4 regions of the Paraburkholderia sp. RAU2J genome follow, and region 2 is predicted to be linked to each of the others. Evidence: riboswitches for the same ligand, from Rfam matches in the RefSeq annotation. Region 2 holds a riboswitch; each other region holds the start of a gene.
What was found. Region 2 has a riboswitch for cobalamin ahead of B0G69_RS10220 (TonB-dependent receptor). Riboswitches for the same ligand answer to the same signal wherever they lie in the genome.

Region 1 (5,122 bases), on a different contig from region 2:
GGGCTGCTCAGCTTCGAGTAATGAAACGTGTGGCCGGTCAGCGGCCCATGCAGGCCGTCGATCTGCTGCATGCCGAGCGCGGTGAAGCGGGTTTGCATCGTCGCATGGCCGGGCAGCAGGCCGAGCATCGGCGTGGTGACGCCGTGCGTGTCGGTCAGCCGCTCGAGCAGGTAGAGCATGCCGCCGCATTCGGCCACCAGCGGTTTGCCCGCCGCCGCGTGCGCGCGGATCGACGCGGCGCTGCGTGTGCTGGCGGCGAGCGTCGCGGCGTGCAGTTCCGGGTAACCGCCGGGCAGATAGAGCGCGTGGGCGTTGTCGGGCAAGACCTCGTCGGCGAGCGGCGAGAAGTAGTCGAGCCGCGCGCCGAGCGCTTCCAGCAGCGCGACGTTGGCCGGATAGATGAACGAGAACGCGGCGTCGCGGGCAATCGCGATGCGCTTGCCGTCGAGCAGACGCGGCAACGCTTGCGGCACCGGCGCGCCGAACTCGACCGGCGGCGGCAAGGCGGTGAGCGCGGTCTGGGCGAGCGTGTCGGCGGCGTAGTTCAGACGCGCGTCCAGATCGTCGATCTCGGCGGCCTGGTGCAGGCCGAGGTGGCGGTCGGGTAATGCGATTTCATCGCTGGCTGCGATATGTCCGCACCAGCGCAGCCCGGCGGGCAATGCCTCTTCGAGCATCTGCGCGTGCCGCGCCGAACCGACGCGATTCGCGAGCACGCCATGAAACGGCACCTGCGGGCGAAAGTGCGCGAGGCCGAAGGCGACCGCGCCGAAGGTCTGCGCCATCGCCTTCGCGGAAATCACCGCGAGCACCGGCACGCCGAAGACCGTTGCGAGATCGGCGCTGCTCGGCGTGCCGTCGAACAGACCCATCACGCCCTCGATCAGGATCAGATCGGCTTCGGCCGCCGCCTGCGCGAGCAGATTGCGGCACGCGGCTTCGCCAACCATCCACAGATCGAGCGACAGAACCGGTGCGCCGCTCGCGCGCGCGAGGATCATCGGATCGAGAAAGTCCGGGCCGGTTTTGAAGACGCGTACGCGCCGTCCCAAGCGTTGGTGGTAGCGCGCGAGACCGGCAGTGATCGTGGTTTTGCCCTGGCCCGAAGCGGGGGCGCTGATGAAGAGTGCGGGGCAGGCGCGCGACGAACTCTCCTTCGGGCGCGCTCCGGAGTAAGTCTCCTGAGCGGAGGCCCCGGTAGACGTTCCTTGGGAGGGCGCCCCGCGCGAAGCGCAGGCATCGCCCTGTTGGGCCGCTCCTGATGACGTGCCGTCGGGCCGCTCGGACATCGCTCAGAACTCCACGCCGCGCTGCGCTTTCACGCCTTGCTCGCGATACGGATGCTTGACGACGCGCATTTCGGTGACGAGGTCGGCGGCCTCGATCAGCGCGTCCGGTGCGTGGCGGCCGGTGACCACCACGTGCAGCATCGCGGGGCGCGCATTCAGCACCGACAGTACTTCGTCGAGCGGCAGGTACTCGTACTTCAGCACAGTGTTCAGCTCGTCGAGGATCACCATCTGGTAGTCGCCGCTTTCGATCATCCGGCGCGCTTCGTCCCAGCCCTTGCGGGCGGTGGCAATGTCGGCGTCGCGGTTCTGCGTGTTCCAGGTGTAGCCGTCGCCCATCGTGACGAAATCGCAGTTCGCGATCGCGCCGAGGAAGTCGCGCTCCGACGTATGTAGCGCACCTTTGATGAACTGTACGACGCCGAGGCGCATACCGTGTCCGAGCACCCGCACGGCCATGCCGAACGCGGCGGTCGTCTTGCCTTTGCCGGTGCCGGTGTTGACGATCAACAGGCCTTTTTCGACGGTCGCATTGGCCTGCTTCTTCTCGTGGCCTTCGCGTCGGCGCTCGGTCATGCGTTGATGCGATTCGGGGTCGGTCTTCATCGAAGGTCCTGTCGGTGTGGGGCGTGGTCGGGTGGTTCGACGCTGGCGTCGGTCGCGGCCGTGGCGATTGCCACTGTGACGTCAGCGTGGTGCGTTTTGGAGACGAGGAGGCGGGCGGTGGGAGCAGTCGGTGCAATTGGGACGGCACGTGCGGCGGACGTAGCAAGAGCGGCAGGCGGTATTGCGCCCACGTCGGATGCGGTGTGCGCCACGCGTGCGCCACGCACAGTCGCCGCTACAAGCGCGGCAGGCTCACACGACGCCGCTAGCAGCGCGCACGGTTCGCAGACGCCGTCCACGCCGAGATGCTCGCGCACGGCGTCCGACGGTGTCGCAACTGTGATTGCCGCGATCTGCTCACGGCTGAAGAGTAGCAACGGCAGCGCGTGACGCGCACAGAATTCGAGCAGACCCGGCTCGTCAGCTTTGGTGTCGACTGAAGCGATCGCACGAATCCGATCGATTGCATGTGGGCCGAGCGCGGCGCGCACGGCCGCTTCGATCTGCGCGGGCGAGGTGTTCAGACGGCAACCAATGCCGACGCTCAGCGTTTTCATTGGGGGTCCGTTCCGGGAGTCGAGGCCGCGGCGGTAGCGGCGCCAGCAACAGAATCGCCCTGAGCGTCGCAGCCGCCCCTGCGAGCAGCCGCCGCCGCATGAGCCATGTCCGTCTCCGCCATACGAGCCAGCGCCAGCGACGCCACCCCGCCAATCACCACGATTGCTGGCGAGCCAAGCCCCGCATGCGCGACAGCATCGACGAATTCGCCGAGCCGCGCCAGCACGTGACGCTGTTCGAGACGCGTAGCCGACTCGATCGCCGCGCACGGCGTGTCGGCGCGCATGCCGGCCGCGAGCAGCGCGGCGGCGATCTCGTTCAGGCGCCGCATGCCCATATAAATCACCAGCGTCATCCGTGTAGCGACGAGGGCGGCCCAATCCGGCTCGCCGCTGCCCGCGCCGTGTCCCGTGACGAACGCGACGCCCTGTGCGTAATCGCGATGTGTGACCGGGATGCCGATTGCCGCGGGCGCGGCAATCCCCGCCGTGATGCCGTTGATCACTTCGACCTCAATGCCCGCCTCATGCAGCGCCTGCTGTTCCTCGCCGCCGCGGCCGAACACGAACGGATCGCCGCCTTTGAGCCGCGCCACGCTGCGTCCGGCCCGCGCGTGCCCGAGCATCTGCGCGACGATGCCGGCTTGCGGCGTGGACGGATGCCCGCCGCGTTTGCCCACGTACACGACCAGCGCGTCATGGCGTGCGAATTGCAGCACGTCGGGATTGACCAGGTCGTCGACCAGCACCACGTCGGCTTGCGCCAGCGCGCGGGTGGCCTTCAGCGTCATCAGTTCGACGTCGCCGGGGCCCGCGCCGATCAGCCACGCGCGGCTCATCGCGGCGGGCATGGCGCGCGCCATGTCGTAACCGGCGGGAAGGGGGGGAGCCGGCAGCGGCGTCCCATGGCGGAGATTGAAATCATGCGGTGCGACAGATTCGGGCTCGGCGAAAACGCGGCCGGTTCTTGGCGAATCCCGCGAGAGTACGGCTCATGCGGAATACGCGAACGGACGCGTCACGTCGTGTTTCAGCGCCTTCACATCCGTCCCTCGCGGATTCCGGCGGCTGGCGGCGTGACGTGCGCCGCCTCCGCGTCTGGCCGGTATCCGGGCTGACGGCCTCATGCGCTTTGCCTTCCCGTGCCGGATTCGCCGGACAGTGGCATCGAAAAAACGCATGCGCGGCAGGGCTGATCGAACAGCGCGCCGCAGGTCGCTTACCGTTGCGGGGTAATTTGCATACTGCGCATGGGTGACATATAACAACGTATATCCTTTTAAATCAAAGGGTTATCGGCGTATAGCACCGCAATGCAACGTATGGCAACGCCCCGCGACTTCCGCACGGTTTCCCCATGGGGCTCCCGGAAAGCGACCAGAAGGAACAGCATTATGCAACGCATCGTCATCACACGAGAACTGCTTGACTCGATCCGCCTACCAGGCGAGTGTCGGGCGATCCAGAAAACGCTGACAGTAAGGTAATCGCACATGACCGATTCCAGCAAGCCTTCGCAATCCACCTCGCGCCCGCCCGTTGATGCCCTTCAATACGAAAAGCTCGCGCTCGCGGCTTTCCGTCTGTGCGACCAGCAGAGAGAAAAACTCTACAAGCTGGTTACGCTTGCGGCGTCCGTATGCCGGAGCCCCGCGGTAACGAACGAAGAAAGGGCGCAGCAGCGGACGTTGCTACAACTGCTGGTTGATCCGGGCGAGGCGTATCAGCGGAGCAACGAGTGCGATAGTGAACTGTTCCAGACTCATCGCGCTAGACGCCAAGGGCGTCGCGCACAGCCGCATCACGGCCCGTGATGCGGCTAACCTGCTGTCCGATGCTGTACGAAGCGCTTCAGATAGCGATGCGGCGGATAGCCCTGTCGGCGTCGTGCCGCGCCGACCGGCCCGAACGAAAGCAGGTTCAAAATCCGCCACCGCGCCGCGCTGACCACAGGCAACACCGGTCGCACCGCTGAAGAAGGCGCGATTTTCAGCGCGCCTTGTTTTCTTTCCCTCTCAATGAACTTCGTACTACAGAATAGGCCGAACGTAGGAATTTACTTACAACGGATTACTAAGAATCATGGTTAAATGTAAAATCCGTATTCGTTAGAGTAAGACGTGTCGTCAAACCATCCGAAGTCGTAGTCGTCACTTCCGCTGTCGTAACTGTCGTCCAGGGTGAAGTTGTACTGATTGCCACCCGACGAGACAAGCATGTTATTGCTGCCGTAGTCGGCCCATCCTGTCTCATATCCGGTCGGACCATATGCGACCGCGTTATAACCGCCGCCCACGCCATAGGTGAACTGCGTGAATCCCGTCAGGTTGCCGTTGGTGTCGTAAGAGTCGTACTCCATTTCCTGACCGTTGCCATTGAAGATGATGGCGTCCTGCGTACCATTGGCGTTGAACTGATGCGCGGTCATGCTGCCGTTGCTGCCGTACTGATCGTATTCGATCAGCCGGCCCGATGGCCCGTCCCAGAACCAGTCATCGGTCTTCTGGCCACTCGTATTGAAACTCGCGTATTCGACTTCCTGACCATTGCCGTTGTAGACAATTGCCGTCTGCGAATTGTCGGCATTTAACAGGTGGACAATCTGCTGATTGCCTGAAAACTCGATTAGTTCGGTCTCCCGGCCGTTCTTGTCGAAAAAGGCATCCGAAG
Region 2 (5,122 bases):
ACAGCACGTCGCGCGCGGCGAAGTCGGCGAGGCCCAGCAGGTCCAGCGCGGCACGCGCGGCAGCGCGATCCGCTTCGCGCTCCCAGCCCCAGCCGCTCAGATGCGGAAAGCGATTCAGCGTCACGATGTCGAGCACGCTCGCGCTGAACGCATCGGGTGCGCTTTGCGGCATCAATGCACGACGCTGGGCGAGCGGCAGCGGCGGCCAGTCGGACAGGCGCAGGCCATCCAGTTCGACATGGCCCGCCGCGGGGCGCAACAGACCCGCGAGCGTGGACAGCAACGTGGTCTTGCCCGCGCCGTTGGGGCCCGCGACGCACCAGATCTCGCCGGCATGGAACGTATGCGTGAACGCATCGAGCAAGGTGCGCGCGCCGGTGCGCAAGGTCAGGCGTTGCGCGCTGAGCGCGGCGGGTTCGAGGTGGGTATGAGCGTGCGTCATCGGCGTTTGCGCAACAGCATCCACAGGAACACCGGCACGCCGACGATCGACGTGATCGCGCCGACCGGCAATTGCGCCGGAGCAATCACGGTGCGCGCGATCAGGTCCGCGCCCATCACCGCGACGCCGCCGCCGAGCGCGGCCGCAGGCAACAACATGCGCTGATCGTTGCCGAACGCGAGCCGCAACATATGCGGCACCACCAGACCGACGAAGCCGATGGTGCCCGCCGTGGTGACTGCGGCCGCCGCCGCGAGCGACGCCACCAGATAGACGCGCAAACGCAGCGGCATCACCGCGACGCCCAACGCTTGCGCAGCCGCGTCGCCACGCAGCAGCAGGTTCAGGCGCGGGGCCACCGGCACGATTGCCAGCAACGCGACGATCAAAGCAACGAGCGCGGTCCACGGCAGCGCGCCGCCATTGAGGTCGCCGGTCAGCCAGAACAACATGCCGCGCAAACGGCTGTCGGGCGCGAGGTTGAGCAGCAGCGTGATGAGCGCGCCCCACCCCGCCGCGATCACCGCGCCCGTCAGCAGCAAACGCGGCGACGTGTCCTGCGGCTCGCCGCGCCACAATTCGCGGCGCGCGAGACCGAGCACCAGCAGGATCGATACGAAGGCGCCGGCGAAGGCGCTGGCATCGACGATCCACCATGCGCTGCCGGCGATCATCGCGAGCAGCGCGAAGCTCGCCGCGCCACCCGACACGCCCAATATGTACGGTTCGGCAAGCGGGTTGCGCAACAGCACCTGCAACAGCGCACCGGCCAACGCCAGCAACGCGCCGCATGCGAAGCCGGCCAGCGCGCGCGGCAAACGCAGCGTGCGCACGATCTCGCTCGCCAGATCCGCCGACCCGCCCGGCACCCCAGGCAACCCGTGCGACGGCAGCAGCGCCGCCAGCACGCGCGACGGCGCGAGCGACACGCTACCCAGCGCGAGCGACGCCATCAGCACCGCCAGCGCGAGCACCGCAAGTACGAGCCAGATGGCGGCCGCCCGCTTCGCGTTCATCACGCGCACGGCGGCCGGCATCGAACCAGGATGCCGGCTCATTCGCGCACGCTCAGCGCGGCGCAGCCATCACTGCTGCTGCCAACCGATCGTGACATACGCGCCGCGTCCCGGCGAGTTATACGAGTAGGCCGTTTCATAGTCCTTGTCGAACAGGTTCTGGATTTGCGCGGTCACGTACCACGCTTTCGTGATGTTGTAGCGCGCCGACAGATTCACGACGCCGTAGCCGCCCAGCTTGCCGCTGCTGTCCTCGCGCGGGCCGCTCACGATCCACTCGCCGCCGACGCGCCATCCCGCGATGCTGCGATTCACCGTCAGCGAGCCGAAACGCCGCGCGCGCCGCACGAGGTCGACATCGTTGTCGAGGTCGACGGGATTTTGCAGCGTCAACGACGCGCGCACGTCCGTCTTGCCGACATGTCCGCTCCACGATCCTTCGAGCCCCTGTACCTTCGCACGGCCGACGTTCTCGGCCAGATAGATGCCGGGCGTCACCTGCGCGTAGTCGATCAGATTCGAATAGCGCGTCTGGAATGCGCTCAGACGCATCACGCCGAGCGCGTTCGACGCGTACTGCACCGCCGCTTCGAGCGAATGACTGTGCTCGGGCTGGATCGACGCGTTGCCGCTGAGCGGATAGTACAGATCGTCGAAACTCGGCGCGCGAAACGAATCCGAATAGCTTGCGGTTGCCTTCCAGTGTTCGGCGATGTCGAAACCGTAGCCGAGATAGTAACTGTTCGCCCCGCCGAAATCGGAATACTGGTCGTGCCGCACGTTGGCCTGAATCTGGTTGCGCCCGAAGCGTCCCGTGTAGCCGATGAAGCCCGAGTCCACATGACGGTCCGGCGCCGCGAACGTATCCGAGTCGAGGCTCTGATCGAGATGCTCGTAGCCCACCTGCAGTTTCTGCCGCGCGGCCAACGCGAAATCGTTCTGCCAGGTGTACTGGCGATTGTCGGTATCGAAGCGGCCGTTGTAGATGCCGTTGGTCTTCGACACGCTGCGGTCGTCGCCCTCGGAGACGATGAAGTGCGTGCTCCACCAGTCGGTCAGCTTGCCGTTGGCGAACACCGACGCCTGGCGCACCTTGCTGTACAGGTTGTTCAGATCGGTCGGCGCGCCGTACGCGTTGTCGTAGCTGTTATTGCCGTTCGACTGGAAATAGTTGACGCCCGCGTCCCAGCGGTCGGTGAACTTGTGACGCAACGACGCCGTGATGCTCTCGTTCAGATAGCCGTTCGCGTTCGGATTGGCGCCGGGCGCCGGCTGCGGATCGAGCGACGAAAAGCCGTCGTCCTTCGAACGCGCGAGCGAGAGGCTGAAGGTCGTGCGGCCGTCTTTGTCGAGTGCGCCGTTCACGCCTGCCTGCTGCGTCTGCGTGTGATAGCTGCCGTAGCCCGCCGAGAAATTGAAACGCGGCGGATGATCGCCGCCCTCCTTCGTGAACACCTGCACCACCCCGCCAATCGCGCCCGAACCGTATAACGCGGACACGTTGCCGTTCACTACTTCGACGTGATCGATCTGGTCGAGCGGAATCTGCGCGAGCTGTGGCGCACCGAGGCTCACCGAGTCGACGCGCACGCCGTCGATCAGCAATAGCGATTGCGTCGACGACGCGCCGCGCAAATAAAGGCTCGTCGTCGAACCAGGACCACCCGTGCGCGAGATTTGCGCACCGGGCGCGAGTTGCAGGAGGCCGGGCAAGTCGGTCGCGGTGGTGTCGGCGAGATCCTGCTGATCGAACAGCGAGGTCTGCGGGATTGCGTCCGCGAGCGCTTGCGGCCCGCGCTCCGCGGTCACGACGACCGGTGACAACACGGCGGGCACGGCATTCTGAGCGGCGGCGCTCGCTTGTGCGTCGGTTTCTGCGTCGGCATCGGAGGCGGACGAAGCACTGGCCGATGCAGCAGACAAATCAGAGGACGAACCCGGCGACGAGTCGGCGGTGTGCGCATGCACGACGAGCGGCAAGCCCGCAAAAGCGAGCAGCGCCGCGCGGGCGATGGGGGACAGCATGGGATGACGATTCCTGTGGATAGCTCGCGCGGCCCGCTTCCCCGCAGGCCGATGCATAACGAAGCGCCCACGCTTTTTTGCATTTCGCGGGGGACGTGCCTCTCCCTCTGGCCGGTATCCGGGCTAACGACACATCGATCCCGCCTTCCCACGCGTAACGCGCAGTGGCACACTCGCATGTTGAACTTTCAGGCACGCGATCAGGATCGACCTGCATGACGAATGCGGTCGCTTACCGTTGCGGGGGCAGCGCAGGTTCGCGCGTTCAGTTCGATCATGGCGCGCCCTGCTTCCCGTTTAACTGCGCGCACTGTGAACAGCGGCGCGGGCACCAGAGTGCCGGCAGTTTAGGAGCGCCCTCGACGTGCGTCAAGAAAGGTCAAACCCGGCGCAATCCGTTCTGTTAAGTGCAGGTTATTGTCCGATGGGGGAATACTTTTTCATCATATGGTCGGGAAAAGCCTGCACATAGCGATGTTGTTACGTCTCGAAACGAGACAATTGTCGGAACCTGCCATATTCCGCGCTAAAATGCGATGTCTTTAGAGGACGCAGCACATGCTCACCGAACTCGAATCACTCTCACAGAATATCGGCAAGCTGATTGCGATCAGCCAGCGCCACAATGAAGCGCGGCTCGCGCTCGAAGAGCAACTCGCCCAATCGCGTGCCGAAGTGGAAGCCATGCGCACGGAACTTGCGCTGCTGCGCGAGGAGCGCGATGCACTGCAAGCGGAGCGCGACACGCTGTCTGCCAAGATCGACGACGCTCAGGTGCGCCTGAATGCGATTCTCGAGAAACTGCCGCGGGCCCGCGCGAGTAGCGAGCCTGACAACCAGCTCGATCTGCTCGAGCCGGTTCAGGACACCGCCGACGCGCAGAGCGAGGTTACCCGCCACGGAGAAAACGCATGACCGCCAAGCAGATCGAAGTATCGATTCTCGACGTGCCCTATCGCCTCGCGTGCTCGCCGGAAACGGAAGGCGCGCTGCTCGAAGCGGTGGCACGCGTCGACGCCGAAATGTCGAAGATCCGCAATAACAGCAACGTGCGCGGCACGGATCGCATTGCTGTCATGGCTGCGCTGTCGCTGGCATCGGAACTGCTTAAGCTGCAATCGAGCGTACGACACGGAGAAGCATTTCCCGCTGAGGAAATCCGGCGTACAATGCAGCAAATGAACGAACAACTGGGTACTGTGATTGAGCAGTACAGCATGCAGTAAGTATCGGCCGGTCCTGAGATCTGCCGCGAATTCAAACGAAGCGAAGTTGAAAGCAGGTGCATGAGCCAAGTCTGCGCAAACGTTTGAGTTCTATCGTTTAAGCTTCATCGGTTTAGCTTCCCTGCCTGGTTCGCCAAGGTCATATATTCCTTGAACCAATGCCATGTGCACGGTTGCGGAAATTTGTAGCACGGGTGTGCGCGTCACTCTGTCTGATGTACCCGAAGTGTTGCTAACTGCGACCAATTCTGAACCCCCGGTTCAGGATGCCGGCCTAGCGGCTAAGGCGGGGACCTTATCTAGAACGGCATCGGACTTCGGTTCGATGCCGTTTTTTCTTTGTGCGTCCGCTGGCGTGTCTGTGAGCGCGCCTCGCCTCATCGGCTTCGATTTTTTTCACATCGTCCAACCCT
Region 3 (5,122 bases), on a different contig from region 2:
CCGTCGGGCGATTGCCCGAACGTATGCAAGCCATCGCGAATCTGCGCTTCCTTCAGTTCGCACAGCCACGCGTCGACGCGCGTGAGCAGCGCGTCCTCGTCATCCTCGCCGCTCGGCTCCGCGAGACTCAGCTCCTCATGCAGCTTGTGCTCGACGATCGTCGCCAGAATGCTGCGCCGTAGCAGCTTCGAGCGGCGTGGATCGACCATCAGCGCTTCATAGTATTCGTCGACCTGACGCTCAAGATCCTGCAACGGCCCATAACTTTCGGCGCGCGTGAGCGGCGGCATCAGGTGATCGATGATGACCGCCTGGGCGCGCCGCTTGGCCTGGCTGCCCTCGCCCGGATCGTTGACGATGAACGGATACAGATGCGGCATTGGCCCGAGGATCAGATCGGGCCAGCATGCGTTGCTCAACGCGACGCTCTTGCCTGGCAGCCATTCGAGATTGCCGTGCTTGCCGACATGCACGACCGCGTCGATAGCGAACTGGTGACGCAGCCAGAAATAGAACGCGAGGTAGGCATGCGGCGGCACCAGATCGGCGTCGTGATAGCTCGCATAGTCGCCTTGCTCGCGCGAACGCGCAGGCTGGATGCCGACGAACACCTGCCCACACCGCCAGCCCGCGATCATGAAGCGGCCGCGCCGCAGCGTCGGATCCTGCTCGGGCGTGCCCCAGCGCGCATTCAGTGCTTGACGCGCGCCGGCGGGCAGCGCGTTGAAATGTGCGAGATAGTCGTCGAGCGCGAGGCTTTGCAGCGCGGGCCGCAGATCGCGCATCACCGGATCGTTGGTTACGCCTTGCGTGAGCTTCTTCAGCAGCGCATCGCCATCGGCGAGCAATTCGTCCGCGAGACGATAGCCCTCGTCGCGCAGCATCGCCAGCATGCCGACCACCGACGCCGGTGTGTCGAGTCCCACACCATTGCCGATGCGCCCTTCGCTCATCGGATAGTTGGCGAGAATCAGCGCGAGTTTTTTGTCCGCGTTATCGAGTGAACGCAGACGGCACCAGCGCCGGCTCAGTTCGGCGAGAAAGCCCACACGTTCGAGGTCCGGCTGATAACGCACCACGTCGACCTGGGTGTGCACACAGCGATACGCGAGCCCCTTGAAACTGATCGCGCGCGTGATGATGCGCCCGTCCACTTCCGGCAGCGCGATATGCATGGCGATATCGCGCGAATTGAGGCCGTGGTTGTCCTTGAGCCAGTCGTCGCGATTGCCGCCGCTCAAAATCACCTGGAACACCGGCGCGTCGCCGGCCAGCGCGAGCGGCGCGGGGTCGTCGATCGCGGACGCGGCGAAGGCCGTCGTGTTCAACACCAGCGCGACCTCGTGTTGCGCGCATAGCGTCTGCACGACGTCGCGGCTCATCGCATCTTTCAGCGACGTGATCGCGATCGGCAACGGATTGAGGCCCTGCGCTTCGAGCGCGTCGATCAGCGCGTCGAACACCGCCGTGTTGGCCGCCTGCAGATGCGCCTTGTAGAACAGGATCGCCGCGATCGGCGCGCCGGCTTGCCAGCGCGCCTGCCAGTCGGCGACGCTCGGCACGTCGTGCCGCGGATGATAGAGCGCGGCGGCCGGCAACGCGCGCGGCGGCGCAGGCTCGCGCCCCCAGCCGAACGCGCGGTGCGCGATGCAGCGCAAAAACGCCTCGGCGTTTTGCGGCCCGCCTTCACGCAGATAGCGCCAGAGCTGATGACACAGATCGGCGTCGGCGGTGCTGCGCGCGAGCAGGTTCGGATCTTCCTGCAAGTCGCCGGAAAACATCGCGAGCGTCTGCTGTTTGCGCTCCGCCAGCGCGACCACCTGCTCGATGCCGTACGGCCAATACGCTTCGCCGCCCAGGTGATCGACCACCACCACGCGCGCGTGCTGCAGCACATCCTCGAGATAGAAATCGACCGAGGCCGGTTGCCGCAGATACGTGACGTTCGCGAGCCGCACGCTGGGGAAGCCCTCGCCCAGCCGCGGAAACACACTCGCGAGCAGCGACAGCGTGGTGTCGGCGGAACTGAGCACGACGATGTCGGCGGGCTGCTGATCGATACGGATCACGCCCTGCGTATCGTCGACGAAACCGCCCGGCGTCGTGCGCAGCAGATGCATGAGTGCTTACGCCTCGCTGGCCGCGGCGCTCGACGACACGACGCCGAGCGCCGCGTCGAACGCGCGTTGCAACGCGGTCTGGTCGAGATCTTCGCCGATCAGCACGAAGCGGCTTTGCGTCCCTTCGCCGGGCTGCCAGCGTCGATCGAAATAGCTGTCGAAGCGCCGGCCCACCCCCTGGATCACGAGACGCATCCGTGCGCCCGGCAATGCGGCGAAGCCTTTCACGCGGTAAATCGTGTTCGCTTCGACGAGCGCTTGCAGCGCGGCGATCACCGCTTCGCGCGACGGCGCGCTCGCCTGCACCACCACCGAATCGAATTCGTCATGGTGGTGATCGGCATCCTCGGCGGAACCGTGATGATCGTGGCGCAAGTGGATCGTTTCTTCCGATGCCGCTTCGAGACCCAGCAGCGTATGCAGATCGAGCTGGCCCATTTGCGCGCGCACGATCTTCACCTGCGGCGCAATCTCTTCGCGGATCACCGCTTCGAGCGCGCCTTGCTGCGCGTCGTCGAGCAGGTCCGTCTTGTTCAGGATCACGAGGTCGGCCGACGAGAGTTGATCTTCGAACAGTTCGTGCAGCGGCGACTCGTGATCGAGATTCGGATCGGCCTTGCGCTGCGCGTCGACGGCCACGGGATTGTCGGCGAACTGGCCGCTGGCGGCAGCCGGGCCGTCGACGACCGTGACGACCGCATCGACGGTGAAGCTGTTCCTGATCTGCGGCCAGTTGAACGCCTGCACCAGCGGCTTGGGCAACGCGAGACCGGAGGTTTCGATCAGCACGTGATCGATCTGCTCGCGGCGCTCGACGAGCTTTTCCATCACGGGAAAGAACTCTTCCTGCACGGTGCAGCACAGGCAGCCGTTCGCGAGTTCATACAGTTGCCCTTCGGTTTCGACGCCGTTTTCATCGCAACCGACGCCGCAGCCTTTGAGGATTTCGCCGTCGATGCCGAGCTCGCCGAACTCGTTGACGATCACCGCAATGCGCTTGCCGCCCGCATGCTGAAGAATATGCCGCAGCAGCGTGGTCTTGCCGCTGCCGAGAAAACCCGTGACGATGGTGACGGGGATCTTGCGCATTTGAGTTTGCATCGTGTGGTCCATCCGTAGGCGTTGCACGGGGCCGCCGGTACGTTCGCGCGTCTGTCTGCATGGGCCGGCCGAGCGGACACGCACGAGGCGCACGCGCTGCCAAAGCCGGCTCGATCACAACACACGGGGACGAACGGCGGCGTCGCCGCGACAACGGTAAACAGAAAGCGGGTGTGAGGTCAATAACGCGCCGTCGCATCCCCGCGACGGGCATCCTGCGTATTCTGGCCGGTATCCGGGCTGGCGAAAGCGCCGCTTCCCCTTCCCGGACGAGTGATTTCTCGCCCAGTGGTGATATGCCGACGCGGCCTTGCGCGTGGACATCGAAGCCGGCTCCGCAGCGTCGGTCAATCCAGTCGACGCCACTTTTCGCTTACCGTTGCGGGGGCAGCACAGGTTGACCCGGTCCAATGCAGGCGGGCACCCTGTTTCCCGTTTAACTGCATGCGCACGAGCGCGCACACGAGCACCAAAGTGCGTGCGAGTGTAGGCCGGCGGCTCCGCGCCGTCAAGGAAACGCCGGCCGCAAGCGCTTATCGGACGGGGTGCCATGTGCTGTCGTATGCGCGCGTTTGGTGCCCGCACATGCGTTCGCGTGTGCAGTTAAACGGGAAACAGGCAGCGCGTCATGTGCTCAACCTGTGCTGTCCCCGCAACGGGCATTTACGTGAAAACCCCTATCCCTTGGAAGCCTTGTCAGGCAAGGGTTCCAGCCAGATGCGCTGGAGCCCTGCGGGGCGACTACATTGCCGTGGGGAGCGAGTGGGGAAGTTGCGGGATGTTTGCGGAAAGAACCCCGGCCGTCTGGGGGAATTCGTAAAGACCACTTGCCATTGGCGGCGGTTATGAAGCTGGGTCACCAGACACGCGCGAACGTCACAGCGGGCCGGATTCCCAGCGGGAAAGTACATCACTCGTCATCGTCTGCCCGGCGAGGCCAGTTGAGGGACGGCGGACGATTTTCCGGTTTCACAATTACCGGACGCAAGACAACTCCCGGACTCTTCTCGGCTTCGACAACATCGGCATTTACATTTCAGATTCGTCCGACTTCCAAAAAGGGGACGCAGCAGTAGCCTCTTGGATCCATTGTCCAGGAGGAAATTTAGCGAATGCCAACGAATCAAATCAGCGACGCCGTGAGCCTGTGATGCTCAACAGGAATTGTCCACGACGTCGTCTGGCCAGACAGACCGCGCGTCTGTCGAAAAACCGTGCGCTTTTGCTCGGCCTCCTCACGCTACTGTCTGGCGGCGTGCCAACGTATGCGGCAGGCCTGCTGCAACTGGCTGACGACGCATTCTCCAACGACGCCAAACTTGCGAGCGCCGAAGCGGCCTATCGGGCAGGACTTGAAAAGGAACCCGAGGCGCGCGGCGCGCTACTGCCTCATCTTTCCTTTACGGAATCCACATTCAGGAACACCGTCAATGTTCCCGGCCAGCCTGCGGCCGGCTATTCGACGGTCGGGTCAACGCTGTCGCTGAACCAGTCTGTTTTCAAGTGGGACGACTGGCAAATCTATCAGCAAAGCAGGCTATCCGTGATGGCGTCCGGCCTCGCCTTCGCAAGTGCAAAACAGGATGCGACACTTCGTGTGTCGCAGGCATACTTCGACGCGCTGGGCGCTAAGGACACTTTCCTGCTGGCCCAGGAGCATCAGCGTTCAGTCGCTGAACAACTGGCGCTCACACAACGAACATTCTCGCTAGGCGCTGCCACCGTCGTTGACCTTGATGAAGGACAGGCAGCCGCGGACGCTGCCGTGGCTGACCTTGCACATGCACAAGGCGACCTCGCGACCCGATACGCCGCCCTGCAAAAGATAGTGGGGCATCCTGTCGATGGCCTGGACCCACTCAATGACGATGCGGCGTTATCGCTTTCCATATCTCAGCCAA
Region 4 (5,122 bases), on a different contig from region 2:
CGGGCCGCGGGTACCATAGACAGTTCATAGGTGAGTCTCAGGAGGCGCCATGAAAGCGGTGTGCCCGCTGCACGGGCCAACGACTATCATCCGCACGAACGTGTACGGATTTCCGGTCTATGCGTGCTGCTGCGACGACGTGCGCTATGTATCGCCCCCGGACGCATGTACAAGGGCTCCGACGCAACGCGGACCTGACCCGCAGCATCAACCTCAACAACCGAAAACGACAAAGGAATAATACTGACGATCGGCCTGCCGCCTGAGTGTTGATCCGCCGCGCGATCATCCAACAAGAAGCAAGGACCCGTGTCGACCCTCAGCAGTCACTTAACCGCGAAGAAGGAGCGGCCGAACCCCAACCATAACGAGACATTCAGGGCACAAAGACCCGAGTTGTCGTGGTGTGCCGTAATTCCGGCTTCGATGCGGGTGCGCGCCTCAATCGGCTGGTGTCAGAAGCGCATCCGTTCAATGCCCAATGCCCGACACGTTCAGGCTCTTCCGGGACCGTCATTGTCGTGCGAGTGATCGCTGGCTGTCGAAGCCGTGGACACGTTCTCAGCCAATATCCACGAGCGCTTCGCACGCCATCATATGGTGCCGATCGGCCGCACTTTGCCTCGGACCATCAACGCGTCCGAACATTCTCGATCAGCCGATATTGACAGGCAAATCGTCGTAGCGCCTGAGCTTGTAGAAAAGTACAGAGGCCAACCAGCTGACGACGAAGACGCCAATTACCGCGTAGCCGAGCAAGCCGAAATTGTCCGACGCGGTGCCGACGAGTTCCCAGAAACCGCCCTTCAGGTCCAGTTTGTCAGCGATCAGCGCCAGCGCTTCGATGCCGCCGATCAACATGGCCACGACTACCGACACGAACGTGATGGTGATGTTGTAGTACAGCTTGCGGATCGGCTTCATGAACGCCCAGCCATAGGCGCCGAGCATCAGCACACCGTCGGCGGTATCGATCAGGCACATGCCAGCGGTGAAAAGCGCCGGGAAAATCAGGATCGTCGCGAGCGACATGCCGTTGGCGGCCTGAGCGGCTGAAATGCCGAATAGCGCGACTTCCGTGGCGGTATCGAAGCCCAGCCCGAACAGGAAGCCGATCGGATACATATGCCAGCTACGCGAGACGAGCCGGAACAGCGGGCGAAAGATTCGCGAAAGGATGCCGCGCTTGTTGAGCAGCATGTCGAGATCTTCTTCCACAAGGCGCTCGCCTCGTTGCACACGGCGAAAAGTCTTTACGACCGACACGAGAATCATCACGTTCACAATTGCCAGCACCAGCAGGAAACCTGCTGAGACGGAGGTGCTGATAATGCCGCCGATCGCTTTAATGTCTTCGAAGCGTGCTTTCAGCGTAACGGCCGCGAACGCAACGGCAATCGACAGCGCGATGACGATCGTGGAGTGGCCCAGGGAAAAGAAAAACCCCACGGCAACCGGCCGTTTGCCACCCTGCATCAGCTTTCGCGTGGTGTTGTCGATCGCTGCAATGTGGTCGGCGTCGACCGCGTGACGCAAGCCGAACGTATAGGCGAGCAACGCCGTGCCGATCAGCGCCGGCCGGCCATGTAGCGCGGTCAGCGCCCAGATCCAGATACCAATGTTAGCTGCGACGAGCAGCGAAAGGATCCCGATGACCTTGCTGCGTAGCGCATGTGGACCGTCGTCGAAAAGATGGGAAAGGTAGCGCTGTTGCATGAATTCCTCGCATGCCAGTTGAACCACCCGGTACGGGTAGCTTGAGCCGGGCGCGTTTGCGTCCCGGGCGCGGCAGGTCTCCTGGCTTACGCATCCTCGTCCGGCGTCGCCTTCCCGGTTGCCCAGTGGCTTCATGATGTCGGACTTCGCGCTTACAGTTGCGGGCACAGCTATGGCCTTGGCAGTCGCCTCACCATATTCCCTATTAATGCCTTGCGGCAGCCATTGCACCGCCGATTATCGCGCAGAACTGGCGCGGACAGCTTCCCTCACGGGCATCCTGATCAGGCGCTCGTGACGAAGGCGCGGGCACGGCTCGCAGTTCAGGTGCGGGCAGCGGGATTCGCCGGTCGGGCCGTAGCCATGCAAGGACAGGGACGAAGAATCTGCACGACGGGCGCGTCTGCCGCGCCCGAAGATCCCGTCAGTGACACGATCCAGAAACCCCACAGCACAACGGCCAGCATGGCGCCCACAATCAGATGGAATGTCGCACGCAACAGGAGGTCGATAGCACGCATACATTGCTCCCGGTCGGAATTCCGGCTTGCGGTGCGCGTCAGGTATTCAACCGGACCGCGCGCCGAGCGAAGGCCAGCTCAGTGACCCATGGTCGCAGGACTTTTCGTCTCGCACTCGGCCTTCACCTGCTCGCCGTCGCTGAATGTGAAGGTGAACGGAATCGACATCCCCACCTTGAGCGGCTTTTTCGGCTGTTCCAGCATCACGTGGTATCCGCCCGGTGTGAACGACAGCGTGCCGTTCGCAGGCACGGTTGCCTTATGGACCATCACCATTTTCGACGTGCTGCCGTTGCTCTGCGTCTGGTGAAGCATCGCCATGCCGTACGCGTCAGTTTGCACGCCGGTCAGGTCGATCGGCTTCCCGCTCATGTTCATGACGCTGAAATAGCCGCCCGATGGTAAGTCGCCCGGCAGCAGGCGTATCCAGCAGTCGGAAACCATCACGGATGCGGGAGCCGCTGCAGCACCTCCCGCGCAACCGCAAAGCGCGGCAAACAGAATGAATTTGAGTGTGGGCTTCATGTTGATCTCCTGGGTACAGGGTTGCACTGCGTCTTCAGTCCGCCAGCGGCTGGAGCGGGCGGCCAGATAGCATGCGGTCGGCCAGCCAGACCGCGATGAGCGTGACGCCCATCAATGGAAACACCACGCCGAGCGCCGCGAGCCCGAGCTTCCAGCCGCGCATTGGCACCACTGCGCGATCACGTCCGGGCGCCCCAAGCCTGCCCGCCGGTCGGCGTTTCCACCACATCACACAGCCCAGTGAAGGCAAGCGTCGCGAGGCCGAGCGAGAGCGCCGCGCAAACAATCTGATTGGCGAGGCCGAAGTAGCGACCCATGTGCAGCGACGTGCCGTATGACACCGCCTTTCCCACCGCGCCGTAATCACCGTAGCGGATATCTTTCAGGATCGCGCCGCTGTACTGGTCTATATAGACCGTGCGCTCGAGCTTCGGGTCCGGCGGGAAATACGACACCGTATATACGCCGCTGGCGGAGGCGGGCAACGCAACGTCGTAGTCATCGGGCAGACCGAGCGCACGCATTTGCGCCACGACGCGGCCGAGTGTCCATACCGTGGGGGCGGCATCCTGCGACTGCGGTACCGTCGCTGCGCCCGCGGCCCACGGTATCTGCGGCAGCGGCAGGTCATCCATCGTCATGCCGGGCATCGAATCCATGCCAGCCTCCTGGCTATCGGCCGCGTTGCCCACCACGGCTGCGAGTTGAGCGGCACCCCCCGGCAGTATCGAGTGTAGCGGCAGTCCGCCCCACGAGCCCGGTGGAGAGCCGAGGTTGAGACTTGCCGAGAGCGACTTGAAATGCTTGCCCCATGAGCCCGTCCATGGCAAGCCGGTCACGACGAATGCAAGGGCGCCTGCGGCGAGCCAGATGCCAAGCGCCGCGTGCATGCTTTTCCACAGCGGTCGGCCGCGCAGCGCGAAGCTTGGCACGAGCGCGCCACGCAGCGTCGTGCCCGCGCGCGGCCACCACAACGCGATACCGGTGCCGATCATCACGAGCGTCCAGCACGCAACGAGTTCCATCAGCAGTTCGCCCGGCTTGCCGAGCAGAAGCTTGCGGTGAATCATCCGGTCAATCTGCATGAAGCGTTGGTCGACACTGAGCGTGCCGAGCACCGTGCCGTCGTACGGATTCAGGTAGATGCTCTGCTTTTCGCCATCGGGTTGGCGGAAAATGAACTCCACGCTGCGATCTGCGCGCGACGAGATGCGCGCGGTCATTGCTAGCGAGTCCGCTGGCAGCGCCAGGCGCGCGTTCGCCAGCAACGAATCTTCGCCGAGGCGCGTTACATCGCGCGGCTCGACCACCAGCCTGTGCGGATACAGCAGCGGCTCGATCTGCGGCTGAAAACAGTACAGCGTGCCGGTCAATGCGAGCACCACGAGAAAAGGCATCACGAACAGACCGGCATAGAAATGCCAGCGCCACAGCGTGCGATAGCTGCGGCTCGCAGCTGCGGCGGTGCCCGGTGTCGAACGCGAGTCGGTTGCGGCAGTGGACATGAGATACCCCCTCCTTTACAGATGCAGCCGGCCTTCGACATAGAAGGTGCGGCCCGGGTACGGGTGATAGACGAAGTAGCGCGAGTCGAAAATATTGTCGACGCCCACGCCGATCTCGCTCAGCTTTGTCGGCCGGAACGTGAACTTCGCATCCGCAACCGTGTACGAGCTCGTCCCGCCGAACACGTCCGGATTCGAGTCGGTATTGGTCAGCGTGTTGTACTGCCTCCCCGAATAGCGCACCGCAAGCGTCAGCGCCGAACGGGCGTCGAAATGATACGTGGCGGCAACGTTCGCGCGCCACAGCGGAATCCGGTAGAAGTATTTGCCTACCGTCGCGGGGTTCTGCGCATTGGCAAGAATCTTCGACTGCGTGTACGCGGCGTTCGCAATCAGGTCAAGGCCGCGCACGAACACATCCTGCCCCTGATAGCTGGTTTCCACGCCGCGCGAGCGCACCTTGCCGATGTTCTGGAAGTTCGTGATGTTCGGAATCACGGTCGTGTCGGTCTGGCTGAAAATCGTGTTCTTCACATCGTCCTGAAACAGCGACAGCCGGAACAAACCGTTCCAGTGTGCCCATTCCGCAGTCAACTCTTTTGAGAGGTCGTCCTCGGGCTGCAGATTCGGGTTGTTGTTGATGATCGACGAACCGTTGATCTTCCCCTGGAACAGTTCACCGACTGTCGGGAAACGGTACGCGCGAGCAATCGACGCACGCAGCGTCAGATCGTCGGTGACGTCGAGCGACAGCGACGCCTTCGGTGAAAAATGATGCTGGTCGGCCCCGGCATAAGGCAGAGTCGTCGCGCTGAGCGACTGGGAGCCGTCGTAGGCGCGCCAGTCCTCATAGCG

Region 1: linked by a shared signal. The riboswitch ahead of cobA (uroporphyrinogen-III C-methyltransferase) and the one ahead of B0G69_RS10220 (TonB-dependent receptor) in region 2 are both predicted to bind cobalamin.
Region 3: linked by a shared signal. The riboswitch ahead of cobW (cobalamin biosynthesis protein CobW) and the one ahead of B0G69_RS10220 (TonB-dependent receptor) in region 2 are both predicted to bind cobalamin.
Region 4: linked by a shared signal. The riboswitch ahead of B0G69_RS40180 (HoxN/HupN/NixA family nickel/cobalt transporter) and the one ahead of B0G69_RS10220 (TonB-dependent receptor) in region 2 are both predicted to bind cobalamin.

What each region holds. Positions count from the first base shown of each region.
Region 1 is NZ_RBXG01000002.1:1,611,392-1,616,513, forward strand. Features, by position in the region: gene B0G69_RS24725 (cobyrinate a,c-diamide synthase) at 1-1,289, opposite strand, end outside; gene cobO (cob(I)yrinic acid a,c-diamide adenosyltransferase) at 1,293-1,895, opposite strand; gene B0G69_RS24735 (cobalamin biosynthesis protein) at 1,892-2,452, opposite strand; gene cobA (uroporphyrinogen-III C-methyltransferase) at 2,449-3,291, opposite strand; cobalamin riboswitch at 3,535-3,780, opposite strand; partial or broken gene B0G69_RS24745 (hypothetical protein) at 3,946-4,399, shown strand; gene B0G69_RS24750 (hypothetical protein) at 4,539-5,122, opposite strand, start outside.
Region 2 is NZ_RBXG01000001.1:2,224,643-2,229,764, reverse strand. Features, by position in the region: gene B0G69_RS10230 (ABC transporter ATP-binding protein) at 1-442, opposite strand, end outside; gene B0G69_RS10225 (iron ABC transporter permease) at 439-1,500, opposite strand; gene B0G69_RS10220 (TonB-dependent receptor) at 1,528-3,483, opposite strand; cobalamin riboswitch at 3,575-3,834, opposite strand; gene B0G69_RS10215 (ATPase) at 4,042-4,398, shown strand; gene B0G69_RS10210 (cell division protein ZapA) at 4,395-4,709, shown strand; RNA gene ssrS (6S RNA) at 4,825-5,006, shown strand.
Region 3 is NZ_RBXG01000002.1:1,623,441-1,628,562, reverse strand. Features, by position in the region: gene cobN (cobaltochelatase subunit CobN) at 1-2,120, opposite strand, end outside; gene cobW (cobalamin biosynthesis protein CobW) at 2,127-3,221, opposite strand; cobalamin riboswitch at 3,430-3,710, opposite strand; gene B0G69_RS24775 (TolC family outer membrane protein) at 4,372-5,122, shown strand, end outside.
Region 4 is NZ_RBXG01000004.1:487,367-492,488, forward strand. Features, by position in the region: gene B0G69_RS40180 (HoxN/HupN/NixA family nickel/cobalt transporter) at 655-1,716, opposite strand; cobalamin riboswitch at 1,770-1,958, opposite strand; gene B0G69_RS40185 (copper chaperone PCu(A)C) at 2,316-2,762, opposite strand; partial or broken gene B0G69_RS40190 (PepSY domain-containing protein) at 2,797-4,267, opposite strand; gene B0G69_RS40195 (TonB-dependent receptor) at 4,283-5,122, opposite strand, start outside.